One region of the Caldimonas hydrothermalis genome, then DNA from elsewhere that is predicted to be linked to it. Evidence: predicted binding sites of a transcription regulator. Region 1 holds the regulator's gene; the other holds the start of a gene.
The links. The regulator HrcA, encoded in region 1, represses chaperone genes, less so after heat shock. The targets are predictions, from matches to a motif close to TTAGCACTCNNNNNNNNNGAGTGCTAA.
Positions count from the first base shown of each region.

Region 2: the regulator HrcA is predicted to act here: its motif matches at 2,237-2,263, upstream of groES (co-chaperone GroES).

Region 1 is NZ_JBWQXA010000002.1:204,723-212,021, forward strand. Features, by position in the region: gene AC1ECW_RS04310 (hybrid sensor histidine kinase/response regulator) at 1-1,624, shown strand, start outside; tRNA gene AC1ECW_RS04315 (tRNA-Ile) at 1,636-1,712, opposite strand; gene hrcA (heat-inducible transcriptional repressor HrcA) at 1,742-2,770, opposite strand; gene AC1ECW_RS04325 (NAD kinase) at 2,890-3,768, shown strand; gene recN (DNA repair protein RecN) at 3,773-5,464, shown strand; gene rapZ (RNase adapter RapZ) at 5,461-6,366, shown strand; gene AC1ECW_RS04340 (LON peptidase substrate-binding domain-containing protein) at 6,363-6,989, shown strand; gene mutY (A/G-specific adenine glycosylase) at 7,002-7,299, opposite strand, start outside.
Region 2 is NZ_JBWQXA010000006.1:167,915-175,213, forward strand. Features, by position in the region: gene AC1ECW_RS09870 (hypothetical protein) at 99-386, opposite strand; gene AC1ECW_RS09875 (hypothetical protein) at 532-945, opposite strand; gene AC1ECW_RS09880 (FMN-binding negative transcriptional regulator) at 1,275-1,907, shown strand; gene groES (co-chaperone GroES) at 2,377-2,667, shown strand; gene groL (chaperonin GroEL) at 2,720-4,360, shown strand; gene AC1ECW_RS09895 (DUF1631 family protein) at 4,509-6,479, shown strand; gene AC1ECW_RS09900 (alpha/beta fold hydrolase) at 6,483-7,299, opposite strand, start outside.

The DNA of each region.
Region 1 (7,299 bases):
CTTCGCCACCGATGTGAGCGATTTGAAAGTGGCGCACGACCACCTGGAGGCGCTCAACGTCGAGCTCACCCGCGCGCGTGACCGCGCCGAGGCGGCCAACCGCGCCAAGAGCGCGTTCCTGGCCAACATGAGCCACGAAATCCGCACCCCGATGAATGCCATCATCGGATTGACCCATTTGCTGCGCCAGCAGCTTGGCTCGGGCGAGCACGCCGACAAGCTGGACAAAATCGATACGGCTGCCCAGCATTTGCTGTCCATCATCAACGATGTGCTGGACCTGGCCAAAATCGAAGCCGGCAAGCTCCAACTCGAGCCGGCCGATTTCCGTATCGACACCATGTTGTCGCGCACCTGCGATCTGGTGGCACCGAAAGTGCGCGACAAAGGCCTGGAGCTCGTGCTCGATGCAGACCACCTGCCCGTGTCGGTGCATGGCGATGCCACTCGCCTGTCGCAAGCCTTGCTCAATTTGCTGAGCAATGCGGTGAAGTTCACTGATCAAGGCGTGGTCTTGTTGCGCGGTGAACTGCTTGCCGAAGCTGCCGAGCAGCTTCAGTTGCGCTTTTCCGTGCGAGACACCGGCCCCGGGCTCACGCCCGAGCAGATCGAGCGCATCTTTCAGCCTTTCGAGCAACTCGACGGCACTCGCACCCGTCGTCATGGCGGCACCGGCTTGGGGTTGACCATCACGCGCCATCTGGTGCAGTTGATGGGAGGCGACATTGGCGTGGACAGTCAGCCCGGCCAAGGCAGCACCTTCTGGTTCACCGTGAGCTTGCGCCGCGCGGCCACCCAGCCCTCGCGTGTGGACGTGCGCTTGCGCGGTTTGCACGTCTTGCTCATCGACGACTTGATCGAAGCCCGTCAAGCACTCGCGGAGATGCTGCACATCATGGGCCTGCAGGTGCAAGCCTGCGACAGCGGTGTGCAAGCCGTGCACGACATGAGCCAAAGCAAGGCGCGTCGGCCCGATGTCATCGTGACCGATTGGCTCATGCCCGAGATGGACGGCTTGCAAACCCTGCGCCGCTTGCGTGAGCTGTGGGGGGCGCAAGCCATGCCGGCGAGTTTGATGGTCACCGCGCGCGACGACCCCGCCTTGCGCCAAGCGGCCCGGGCGCAGGGGGTGGGGGCCGTGCTGCTCAAGCCGGTGACGCCGTCGGCTTTGCACGATGCCTTGATCGCGCTCTTGCGTGAACGCATCAGCCAGGCGCCACCGCCGCCCGTGTTGCCGCCACCGCAAGCGGTGCCGCCGCAAGGCCGCTTGTTGCTGGTCGAAGACAATCCCGTCAACCAGGAGGTCGCGCGTGAACTGCTGCGCGCAGTGGGCTTGCACGTGGATGTGGCCAGCAACGGTGTGGACGCCGTGCGCATGGCTTCGGCCTATCCGTACCGTCTGATTCTGATGGACATGCACATGCCTGAGATGGACGGCTTGCAAGCCACGCGGGCCATTCGCGCCTTGGCCGCTCATGCGCACACGCCCATCGTGGCGATGACCGCCAATGCCTTCGGCGAAGACCGCGAGGCCTGCCTGGCCGCCGGCATGAACGACCACATCGCCAAGCCGGTGGAGCCCTCTTTGCTCTATGCCCGCTTGCGCCACTGGCTGGGGTCTTAGGGGCGAGGGTTTGGTAGGCCGTGCAGGGCTCGAACCTGCGACCAAAGGATTATGAGTCCTCTGCTCTAACCGACTGAGCTAACGGCCCGAAAGGGTGGGCCCCGATTGTAGGCCGTGCTACTTCTGGCTCAGCGCGTTGGACACCAGGCGGGAGGTGATGTCCACGATCTGGATCATGCGGTCGTAGGCCATGCGGGTGGGGCCGATCACGCCCAGGGTGCCCACGACCTGGCCGTCCACTTCGTAAGGCGCTGAGACGACGGACAGCTCCTCGTAGGGCACGACCTGGCTCTCGCCGCCGATATAGATTCGCACGCCCTCGGCGCGACTGGAGACGTCGAGCAGTCGCATGAGCTGGGTCTTCTGTTCGAACAGGTCGAAGAGCTTGCGCAGCGACTCCAGGTCGCTGGAGAAGTCCTGCACGGTCAGCAGATTGCGCTCGCCCGAGACGACCACCTGCTCCTGGCTGCTGGCCATGGCTTCGGTGCCGGCCTGCACGGCCGCCTGCATCAGGCTGGCGATCTCGCCGCGCAGGGCCTCCACCTCGGTTTGCAGGCGGTTGCGCACCTCCTCGAGCGTCAAACCGGCGAAATGGGTGTTGATGTAGTTCGTGGCCTCGACGAGCTGGGCCTGGGTGTAATTGTGCTCGGTGAAGAGCACGCGGTTTTGCACGTCACCGTCGGGGGCGACCAGGATCACGAGCACGCGCCGGTCGGACAGGCGCAGGAACTCGATGTGGTGGAACACCGAGGGCTTGCGCGGCGCAGTGATCACGCCCACGAAGTGCGACAGGTTGGACAGCAGGTGGGCCGCATTGGCGATCACGCGCTGCGGCTGGTCGGGCTGGAGCTGATCGCGCACGCAGGCCACCTCCGGCGGCGGCTGGTTCAGGTCCAGCGGCCGGGCGGTGAGCATGGTGTCGACGAACAGACGGTAGCCGCGCGCGGTGGGCACCCGCCCGGCCGAGGTGTGGGGGCTGGCGATCAGCCCCAGCTCCTCGAGGTCGGCCATCACGTTGCGGATGGTGGCCGGCGACAGCTCCAGCCCCGAGGCCTTGGACAGAGTGCGCGAACCCACCGGCTGGCCGTCCGCAATGTAGCGTTCCACCAGGGTTTTGAGCAGGGTCTTGGCGCGGTCGTCCAGCATGGCGTTGATTTTAGGGCGCGCCGGCGCGCTGCAAGGGGCGCCGCTTGGGCGTTTTCCCTGGCCAGGCGGGGACTTGGGCCCCTCGGTGGCGGCGTGGGCGCTGTGGTGTAATCCCGCCCATGAAATCCCGCTTCCGTCACGTGGCGCTGATCGGCAAATACCAGGCCCAGGGCATGCGGGGGGTGCTGGAGGACATTGCCCAGTTCATCTGCCGCCAGGGGGCGGAGGTCTCGGTCGAGTACGACACGGCCATGAACACCGGCCTGAGCGGCCACCCGATGCTCGACGTGGAAGGTGTGGGCCGCGAATGCGACCTGGCCGTCGTGGTGGGCGGTGACGGCACCATGCTGCACATTGCCCGCGAGGTGGCGCGCCACGGGGTGCCGCTGGTGGGCATCAACCAGGGCCGCCTGGGCTTCATCACCGACATCCCGGTGGGCGAGGTGCACGAGGTGCTGGGGCCCGTGATGGCCGGCGACTTCGAGGAGGAGCGCCGCAGCATGCTCGAAGGCCAGGTCGTGCGCGACGGCCGTGTCATCTTCGAGGCCTTTGCCCTCAACGACGTGGTGGTCAACCGCGGCGCCACCGCTGGCATGGTGGAGCTGCGCATCGAGGTGGCTGGCGACTTCATGGCCAACATCCGCTGCGACGGCCTCATCGTGGCTTCGCCCACGGGCTCGACGGCCTATGCGCTGTCGGCCGGGGGGCCCATCTTGCACCCGGACATCGCTGGCTGGGTGCTGGTGCCCATCGCGCCCCACACCCTGTCCAACCGGCCTATCGTGCTGCCCGACGACAGCGAGGTCGCAGTGGAGATCGTTGGCGGGCGCGACACGAGCGTGAATTTCGACATGCAAAGCCTGGCCAGCCTGTTGCACGGCGACGTCGTCCACGTGCGCCGCTCGGCACACCGGGTACGCTTCCTCCATCCGCGCGGCTGGAGCTATTACGCCACGCTGCGCAAGAAACTCCATTGGAACGAAGGTTTGGGAGCCTGAGCCGATGCTGCGCCGCATCGCCCTGAGGGATTTCGTCATCGTCCATGAGCTCGAGGTCGAGTTGGCCCCGGGCTTTTCCGTGCTGACCGGCGAGACCGGCGCCGGCAAGTCCATCCTGATCGATGCGCTGCAGCTCGCGCTGGGCGCGCGCGGCGACGCCGGCGTGGTGCGCGAGGGGGCCGCCCGCACCGAGATCAGCGCCGAGTTCGACAGCCCGGCCGCTTTGGCGGCCTGGCTGGACGAGGCCGGCTTCCAGACCGATGAGGTGCTGTTGTTGCGGCGCAGCATCGATGCCCAAGGCAAGAGCCGCGCCTGGATCAACGGCAGCCCGGCCACCGTGGCCCAGCTCAAGGCGGTGGGTGAGCACCTGGTGGACATCCACGGCCAGCATGCCTGGCAGAGCCTGACCCGGCCTGAATCGGTGCGCAGTCTGCTCGACGCCTATGCGGGCTGCGACCTCGCGCCGCTGGCGCGGGCCTGGACGGCCTGGCGTTCGGCCGCCCAGGCGCTGGAGGAGGCGCGCGCCGGGCAGGACCACCTGCAGCGTGAGCGCGAGCGCCTGGCCTGGCAGATCGGCGAGCTCGACAAGCTCTCGCCCGGTCCCGACGAATGGGCCGAGCTCGATGCCGAGCACCGGCGCCTGAGCCATGCCCAGGCCCTGACCGAGGCGGTGCAGGCCGCCTTGCAGGCGGTGTCCGAGTCCGAGGGCAGCGCCGACGAACTGACCGCCCGCGCCATCGACGGCCTGGAGGCGGTGGCCGACTACGACGGCGCGTTGGCCAACGTGATCGAGGTGTTGCGCAGTGCCCAGGCCCAGCTCGAGGATGCCGCCCACAGCCTGAACGCCTACCTGCGCCACGGTGAGCTCGATCCGGCCCGACTGCACGAGCTCGACGGGCGCCTGTCGAGCTGGATGGGCCTGGCGCGCCGCTACCGCCGGCCGCCCGAGGAGCTGCCCGCGCTGTGGGCGCAGTGGAAGGACGAGCTGGCCCGGCTCGATGCAGCGGCCGACCTGGAAGGCCTGGAACGCGCCGCGGCCCAGGCCCGCAAGGCCTACGACCAGGCGGCGCGCGAGGTCTCCAAAGCCCGCCGCGAAGCGGCGCCCCGGTTGGCCCGGGCCGTCACCCAGGCGATGCAACAGCTCGGCATGGCTGGCGGCCGCTTCGAGGTGGCGCTGGTGCCCAACGATGCACCCCAGTCCCACGGCCTGGAGTCGGTGGAGTTCCTCGTCGCCGGCCACGCCGGCAGCTCGCCGCGCCCGCTGGCCAAGGTGGCCTCGGGGGGGGAGCTGTCGCGCATCGCGCTGGCCATCGCCGTCACCACCAGCCAACTCGGCGAGGCCGGCACGCTGATCTTCGACGAGATCGACGCCGGTGTGGGCGGCGCGGTGGCTGACACCGTGGGGCGGCTGATGAAGCAACTCGGGCGCGACCGCCAGGTGCTGGCCGTCACGCATCTCCCGCAGGTGGCCGCCTGTGCCGATCACCATTGGGTGGTCAGCAAGACCACCGAGGCGGGTCGCACTTCCAGCAGCCTGCGCTGCGTGGCCGGCGAGGCCCGGGTGGCCGAGGTGGCCCGCATGCTGGGCGGGCAGCAGCTCTCCGGCACGAGCTTCGCGCATGCCCAGGAGATGCTGGCCACGGCCGCGACGCCGCCCGGCCCGGTGCCAGAGCCGCGGGCACGGAGGCGCGGATGAGCGAGACCACCGCCGCGGCCGCGCTGCGCGAACTGGTGCTCATCACCGGCATCTCCGGCTCGGGCAAGTCGGTGGCGCTGCATGCGCTGGAGGACGCCGGCTATTTCTGCGTGGACAACCTGCCGGCCGAGCTGCTGGAGCCTTGCGTGCAGCTCGAGCACGAGAAGTTCACCGCGCGCGTGGCCATCGCGGCTGACGTGCGCGCCGCGCAGTCGCTGCCCCTGCTCAAGCCCGCGCTGGCGCGGCTGCGCGACCAGGGCGTTACGGTGCGGCCGGTCTTCCTCGACGCCTCCACTGACACCCTGGTGCGGCGCTTTTCGGAAACGCGCCGCCGCCACCCGCTGTCCGACCCCCTCGCGGCCGACCCGACCATCCAGCGTGCGCTGATCGAGGCGATCGAACTCGAGCGCGAGCTGCTGGCCGAGTTGCGCGAGATGTCCACCATCATCGACACCAGCGAACTGCGGCCGGCCCAACTGCGCCAGTGGACGCGCCAGATCGTGCAGGCCCCGGCGGCCTCGCTCACGCTGGTGTTCGAGTCCTTCGCCTTCAAGCACGGCGTGCCGCTCGATGCGGATTACGTCTTCGACGTGCGCATGCTGCCCAACCCGTACTACGACCGCGAGCTGCGCCCCCATACCGGGCGTGACGCGCCGGTGATCGCCTATTTGCAGCAGCAGCCCGAGGTGGCCGAGATGCTCGCCCAGATCGAGGCCTTCCTGCGCCGCTGGCTGCCCGCCTTCGAGCAGGACCAGCGCGCCTACCTCACCGTGGCGGTGGGCTGCACCGGCGGGCAGCATCGCTCCGTCTACCTCGTCGAACAACTGGCCCAGCGCTTCCGGGCGCGGGGCTCCACCCTGATCCGTCACCGCGAGCTCGATGCGCGTGACGCTGCTTCATGACCGATCTGCCCGACCCTTCCTCGCTGCCGCTTTTCCCTTTGCAAACCGTGCTGTTCCCCGAGGGCCTGCTGGGCCTGAAGGTGTTCGAGGCGCGTTATCTCGACCTCGTCAGCGAGTGCCTGCGCACCCAGCGACCCTTCGGCGTGGTGGCCCTGCGCCAGGGCCAGGAAGTCCGACGCGAAGGCGAGGCCGTGGCCCTCGAGGCCGTGGGCTGCCTGGCCGAGCTGATCGAGGTTGACAGCGAGCAGGCCGGCATCCTGCATTTGCGCTGCCGCGGCTCGCAGCGTTTCCGCATCCGGTCCACACGCCAACGTGACGATGGTCTGTGGCTGGCCGAGGTGGGCTGGCTGGCTCCCGACCCGGCCGTGCTGCCGCAGGAGGACTACCTCGCCAGCGCGCAGGCCCTGGCCAACGCGATCCAGATGCTGCGCCAGCGCGGCCCCTTGCCGTTCCTGGAGCCCTTCCGCTTCGAGGAGGCCGGCTGGATCGCCAACCGCTGGTGCGAGATCCTGCCCATCCCGCTGGCCGCGCGCCAGAAGCTGATGGAGCTGGAGGACCCGCAGGTGCGCCTGAAGCTGGTCGATCAGTTCCTGCGCAGCAAAGGCATCATCGGCGGGGCCTGAGGGCCTCTGTGTTCATACCGGGCCGCGTGAGGCCAGCAGTTTGCGCAGCGGCGCCGGCAGGCCCCAGTCGGCCAGGGCCTCGTAGGCCACCCACTGGCCGGGGCCGGGCGGCCGCGGCTCGGGCCCGTGCAGCACACACTGGCGCGGGTGCAGCAGCCAGTCGAAGTGCGTGAGCGCATGCGAGATGCTTGGCCAGGGGGTCAGCGGCCCGGGCCAGTCCGCCTGCAAGGCCGCCTCGCTGTCGTATTCGGGCAGGCTGTGCAGGCCGGCCCACACCCCACGCGCGGGCCGCGGCTGCAGCCACACCCGG
Region 2 (7,299 bases), on a different contig from region 1:
CAATCATCCGGGACACGACACCTAACGTTTGACATGAGGGGCGGCTTGCAGACGGCGAAGCCGGCTGTAAGACGTCCCCTCGATGGAAGGGTTAGGCATCATTGCCGCGGCCGGCGAGTATTGAGCCACCCCTGTGCGGCACCATAGCCTTCAAGAAGAACCTTCTCGCCAATTTCAACGATCAGCTTCGTATCGCCGTTGTGAAGAATTCGCGAGAACGAGAGATTCCACGGCAGCTCCTCGGATTCGTACATGAACCCGATGCCGCCAGGGACGATGAACTGCTTGAATTCGCCACCGGACGCTGCTCGGATGACTTCCACGATTTTCGCGTGCTCAGGCTGCGGTTTGGGGAGACCAAAGATTGCTAGATAGCAGCGCTTCATATGAACTCTCGCCTTTCTGAACCTGGGCGCTAGGAGCGTCGAGGATTGTGATGCCTAACGTTTGACGTGAGGGGCCGCCGTAGCGGCAAAGCCGCGAAGGGAACCCACAAGCGCAGCTTGTGGGCGGTCCCTCTCGACGGAATTGTTAGCGCGAGCACTCATTCTTAGGCACCGAAAACCCGCAGGCTTTCAAAGCTCGCTGAACAAACGGATGGCTTTCCATGGCGATGGCAGCCACGCACACACTGAACAGAAGGATCTTCGCTACCTGCCCGAACATGGCGAGCGGGCTTGCATCAGGTGCGCTGATTAGTAGATATGCACATAGAGCAATGAATGGAAGCGCGGAGATCACCACGAGTAATTTGAAAAAGCGCCTGGACGTTGTGCTTGCATTGGCCGCGTGATCGGCGCCGAGGATGCTTGCGGCAAAGAAAAATAACCAACCAAAGAATAAACCACTCTCGGAAATACTCTTCGTTGCAATGAACTCGACGGAGATGAGGAAGGCCCCAATTACGCAACAAATGATTTGAAGTGCGATGGTTCTAGGTTTCATAGCGCTAACGTGTTATAGGAAGCAAAACTGCTGCATAACACCGTCGACTGCCTTCCTAACGCCGACGGCCCGATCGGGCTGCAAGCCTCGCCCAGCCTGCGCCTCGAGGCATTGTCTGGATATTTGTACAGCACTGAATTTCATGCAAACTGGCGCAGGTTTCGCAAGGCGCACTTTGCCTGAGGCCGCCACCCAGCCAATTCCCCCTTTTGGGGGGGAACTGAGTTGCCCGGGCCCGCCGTTGGGCCTTGAGGCCCTTGCCTCTTTGCAGGCACAGTACCGGGCCGTCCCTTCCCCATCCCGCACGCGCCAGCGCCGGAGCCCCCACCATGTACCTTCCCCCTCACTTCGCCGAAACCCGCCCCGAGCAGCTGCACCGCATCATCAACACCCACCCGCTGGGCATGATGGTCACGCACACCGCCGCGGGGTTGGAGGCGCAGCACATTCCTTTCCTGCTGGACCCGGCGCAGGGCCCGCACGGGGTGCTGCTGGCGCATGTGGCGCGGGCCAACACGGTGTGGCAGGAGGTGGTGAGCGGCGATGCAGTGCTGGTGGTGTTCCGTGGCGTGGAGGGCTACATCTCTCCCAACTGGTACCCCAGCAAGCACGAGACGCACCGCGCCGTGCCCACCTGGAACTACGAGGTGGTGCATGCGCACGGTACGGTGCATGTGCACGACGACGAAAAGTTCCTGCGCGGGCTGGTGGCGCGGCTCACGCGGGTGCATGAGGCCACGCAGCCGGTGCCGTGGAAGATGGGCGATGCGCCGCCCGACTATCTGGCCGACATGCTGGGCAAGATCGTGGGGCTGGAGGTGCGCATCACGCGTCTGGAGGGCAAGCGCAAGCTGAGCCAGAACCACGAGGCCCGCAACCGCGCCGGCGCCATCCAGGGGCTGGAGGCGCAGGGCCACGCGGGGCTGGCGCAGGCGATGCGCAACGCGAGCCACGGACGGTGACCCCCGGCTTCAGCGCCACACCGCGTCCTCCCGCACCACCAGCCCGCTCTCGAACGATTGCGCGCGCGTGCGCCACAGGCGGCACGGCCCCAGGTCCGGCGGCGTGGACGACCGGCCGCGAGCCCTGGGCGTGGCGGTGCAAGGCGCCGTAGGCCTCGTGCCGACCCACTGCCGCATTGCGATTGACTATCGATACGCATGTATCGATAGATGCACGCATGCCTTCCAACAGCCTCCCGGCTGGCGCTGCATGGGTGCTGCGGGCTGAACACCGGGGGGCCGAGACGCCCTCTTGAAGAAGCTGCACCCACCCCTATAATTCGTCGCTGTTAGCACTCATCCAACATGAGTGCTAATGATCCCGGGGCAGGCCTGTTGGGTCGGATTCCCCGCCGATCATGCCTATCAAGTTGGTGCTTTATCGCATCAGCCATCAACCAGAAGTTGGTTCTCACTCTTAGGAGATGTCATGAAACTTCGTCCTCTGCACGATCGCGTGATCGTCAAGCGCCTGGAAAACGAAACCAAGACCGCTTCGGGCATCGTCATCCCTGACAACGCCGCCGAGAAGCCCGATCAGGGTGAGGTCCTGGCCGTGGGTCCGGGCAAGCGCAATGACAAGGGCGACTTCGTGGCGCCCAACGTCAAGGTCGGTGACCGTGTGCTGTTCGGCAAGTACAGCGGCCAGACCGTCAAGGTCGACGGCGAAGAACTGCTGGTCATGCGCGAGGAAGACCTCTTCGCCGTGGTGGAAAAGTAATCCTGCCACCCCCGTCTGAACAGATCTCAGCAACGAATCCGGAGAATTTCTTATGGCAGCTAAAGACGTCGTTTTCGGCGGTGAAGCCCGCGCCCGCATGGTCGAAGGCGTGAACATCCTGGCCAATGCGGTCAAGGTGACCCTGGGCCCGAAGGGCCGCAACGTGGTGCTCGAGCGCTCCTTCGGCGCCCCCACCGTGACCAAGGACGGTGTGTCCGTGGCCAAGGAGATCGAGCTGAAGGACAAGCTCCAGAACATGGGCGCCCAGATGGTCAAGGAAGTGGCGTCCAAGACCAGCGACAACGCCGGTGACGGCACCACCACCGCCACCGTGCTGGCCCAGGCCATCGTGCGCGAGGGCATGAAGTACGTGGCCGCCGGCATGAACCCGATGGATCTGAAGCGCGGCATCGACAAGGCCGTCGCCGCCCTGGTCGAGCAGCTCAAGAAGGCTTCGAAGGCCACCACCACCAGCAAGGAGATCGCTCAGGTGGGCGCCATCTCCGCCAACTCCGATGAATCCATCGGCAAGATCATCGCCGACGCGATGGACAAGGTGGGCAAGGAAGGCGTGATCACCGTCGAAGACGGCAAGAGCCTGGACAACGAACTCGATGTCGTGGAAGGCATGCAGTTCGACCGCGGCTACCTGTCGCCCTACTTCATCAACAACCCCGAGAAGCAGGCCGCGATCCTCGAGAACCCGTACGTGCTGCTGCACGACAAGAAGATCAGCAACATCCGCGACCTGCTGCCCACGCTGGAGCAGGTGGCCAAGGCCGGCCGTCCGCTGCTGATCATCGCCGAGGAAGTGGAAGGTGAAGCCCTGGCCACGCTGGTGGTGAACACCATCCGCGGCATCCTGAAGGTGTGCGCCGTCAAGGCCCCGGGCTTCGGCGACCGCCGCAAGGCCATGCTGGAGGACATCGCCATCCTGACCGGCGGCAAGGTGATCTCCGAGGAAGTGGGCCTGACGCTCGAGAAGGTGCAACTGGCCGACCTGGGCCAGGCCAAGCGCGTGGAAGTGGCCAAGGAGAACACCACCATCATCGATGGCGCCGGTGCCGCGGCCGACATCGAAGCCCGCGTGAAGCAGATCCGCGTGCAAATCGAGGAAGCCACCTCCGACTACGACCGCGAGAAGCTGCAAGAGCGCGTGGCCAAGCTGGCCGGTGGCGTGGCCGTGATCAAGGTGGGTGCGGCCACCGAGGTCGAGATGAAGGAGAAGAAGGCCCGCGTCGAAGACGCCCTGCACGCCACCCGTGCGGCCGTGGAAGAGGGCATCGTCGCTGGCGGTGGTGTGGCCCTGCTGCGTGCCAAGCAGGCGGCCGGCCAGATCAAGGGTGACAACCCCGACCAGGAAGCGGGCATCAAGATCGTGCTGCGCGCTGTCGAGGAGCCCCTGCGCCAGATCGTGGCCAACGCCGGCGACGAGCCCAGCGTGGTGATCGCCAAGGTGCTCGAAGGCAAGGGCAACTTCGGTTACAACGCCGCCAACGGCACCTATGGCGACATGATCGAGATGGGCATCCTGGATCCGACCAAGGTGACCCGCACGGCCCTGCAGAACGCCGCCTCGGTCGCCGGCCTGATGCTCACCACCGAAGCCATGGTGGCCGAAGCGCCGAAGGACGAGACCCCGGCTGCCGGTGCCGGCATGGGGGGCATGGGCGGCATGGGCATGGACATGTAAGTCCCCCAGGCAGCTCGCCTCAAAAAAGGGCCGCGCATGCGGCCCTTTTTTACATTCTGTGGTCAAGCCATGCCCCTGTGGCAGGCTCATCGGGATTGCGCCGCCCCGCGCCGGGCTCAACAATACGGGACACCACGCCCCTTCTTTCATGAGCCACCCACCCGCCCTGTCGACTTCCCTTGATTCCATCGTCCAGGGCGTGCCGCTGCTGGCCCGCGATGTGGTCGAGCGCACGCTGGAAGAGTTGCGCAATCCCAATGCCCAGATGGCGCTGGCTCAGGACCGCCGGCAGTTCTTCGCGCTGATGGAGGTGCTGCAGGCCCGCAAGGCGGACTGGATACGCTCGCTGCAGGAGCTCATCGCCCAGGGGGTGCGCGAGGCGATGACCGATTCCGGCGCCGCGCGGGCGGCCCCGCGCAAGCCGCTGGCCCTGAGTCTGGACGACCTGAGCCTGGTGGACGAGGGCCAGGCGGCCGAGGACATCGAGATCTCCCGGGTGATCGCCCAGATCGACCAGCAGGCCGAGTGGGAGCTGCGGGAGGTGCAGGCCTTCATGGCCGCGGTGCGCGGCTGGCAGGAGATCCGCCGCGAGGCCAACCCGCTGCGCCCGGAAGTGTTTGCCCGTGCGCTCAGCCGCTCGACCCACGAGCTGCGGGTGTCGGCCGAGTCGCGCATGCTGCTGTTGCGCATGGCCGGGGCCCGGTTGGCCGAGGCGCTCAAGGTCGAATACGAGCAGATCTGCCGCCGGCTGGAAGCCCTGGGTGTGCAGCCCCTGGCCTTCCGGGCCGTGCCCTCGGCCGCGCCGGCGGTGCCGGCGGGGGGCACAGGCTTCGAGCTCACCGATTCGGGCACGCTGGGCCGGCTGCTCGAACGGGTGAGCCGCAGCCACCCGACGCCACTGGACGGGGCCGCCGCCGAGGCGCAGACGCTGGTCAACCGCCTGTTCGACCAGATCCTGGCCGACCCGAAGCTCATCGATGCCGTGCGCAGCCTGCTGGGGCGGCTCAAGCCGGCGGTGCTCGGGCTGGCACAACGCGACCCGGCCCTGGTGCGCCAGTCCGACCATCCGGTCTGGCAGCTCCTGAACCGCCTGTCGGCCCACTGCGCGGGTTATGACGACCCGCAGGACGAACGCCTGCGCGATTTCATGGCGTTCGCCCGCAGCGTGATCGACCGCATCGTCGCGCTGCCCGCGCCCCAGGCGCAGCACTTCCTGAAGGGCCAGGACGACATCAATCACTTCATCGACGAGCGCAGCCGCGAGGCGCTGGAGCGCTCGCGCGCGGCACTGGAGAAGCTGCAGCGCATCGAGCGGGCCGACCAGTTGCGCGGCGTGCTGCGCCAGCAGGTGCGCCAGATGCAGGGGGCTTCGCTCAGCCAGTCGCTGCGCGACTTCCTCTTCGGTCCCTGGGTGGACGCGATGGTCGAGGCCATGGCCCGCCACGGCGAACATTCCGCCCAGGCCCAGGAGCTGATGCACACGGTCGACGAGCTGCTGTGGAGCATGCAGCCGCTGACGGCCCCGGCCGACCGGGCCCGGCTGCGCGCCCTTCGGCCCGAGCTGCTGGCCAGCCTGAACCGCGGCCTGGACCTGATCGCCTGGCCCGCGGCCCAGCGCGACGCGATCCTGGCCGAGCTGGCGGCCCACCATGGCGCGGTGCTGCGCGGCGAGGCACCGCCGGCACCGTCGCCTGCCGAAGCGCTCACGCCCGAGCAGATCGTGCAGCAGTTGCGCGACGAGCCCGACCCGTTGCCGCCCGGGCCCGACGCGCCGGTGGACCGCAGCGTGCTGCCCACCGTGCCGGTGGGCCTGATGGACCAGACCGAGACCGAGGCCGGCCGGCTGGCCCGGCAAGCCTGGCTGGCCCAGCTCACACCGGGCTCGTGGTATCACATGTTCGTGCAGGGCCAGTGGGTCACGGCCCAGTTGATGTGGAGCAGTGACAACGGCCAGTTCTTCATGTTCGCCAGCCAGCATGCGGGCCAGTCGCATTCGCTGACGCGCCGGGCCGTGGAGCGGCTGCTGTCCGAGGGGCTGATCACCCTGCTCGAGGAGCGCTCGCTGATGCAGCGGGCGGTGGACAGCCTGATCCAGGACCTGGACGATCCGATCCGCTGACGTTCAGTCCGGCACGAAGCCGGCGATGGCCTCGGCCACGAGACCGGGCTGCTCGTGCACGATCCAGTGCGTGGCACCGGGCACGCGCAGCAATTCCAGGCGCGGCACCCAGTGTTCCAGCCCGTCCAGCAGCGAGGGCGGCAGGGCCATGTCGCCCTCGCCCCAGATCACCAGCGTGGGGCGCTCCACGCGCACCTGGGCGTCGTCGAAGCGCAGGCCGTGGATCGCGTCGGCCTGCCCCTGGGCGGGGCGCAGGGGCGAGGCGCGGTAGTAGTTCAGCGGCCCGGTCAGTCCGTGGCGCCAGGCGGCGCGGTACTGGTCCTTCACCGCCTCGGTGAGCCAGCCGTGGCCGTCGGCGCCGGCGCCCATGCTCGTGAAGAAGGGCCACAGGCGGGCGAAGTCGTTCTCGGCCAGCAGGTCCTGCGCATCGGGGCGGCACAGGAAGTTCATGTAGGCGCTGGCCCGTTGCTGCGCCGGGTTGTGCTGCAGTTCGCGCAAGAAAGTGCCCGGATGCGGCGAGTTCACGATCACCAGACGCTCGATCAGCGCGGGTTGCTGTGCCGCCAGGTTCCAGGCCACCGCCCCGCCCCAGTCATGGGCCACCAAGGCGGCAACGGGGGCGCCCAGGTGCTCGATCAAGGCGGCGATGTCGCGCACCAGGTGCTTGGCCCGGTAGGCCTCGACCTCGGCCGGTGAGGACGAGCCCGGGTAGCCGCGCAGGTTTGGTGCCACGCAGCGAAAGCGCCCGGCCAGCATCGCGCCGACCTCGTCCCAGATGAAGGCCGCCTCTGGAAAGCCATGCAGGAACACCAGCACCGGC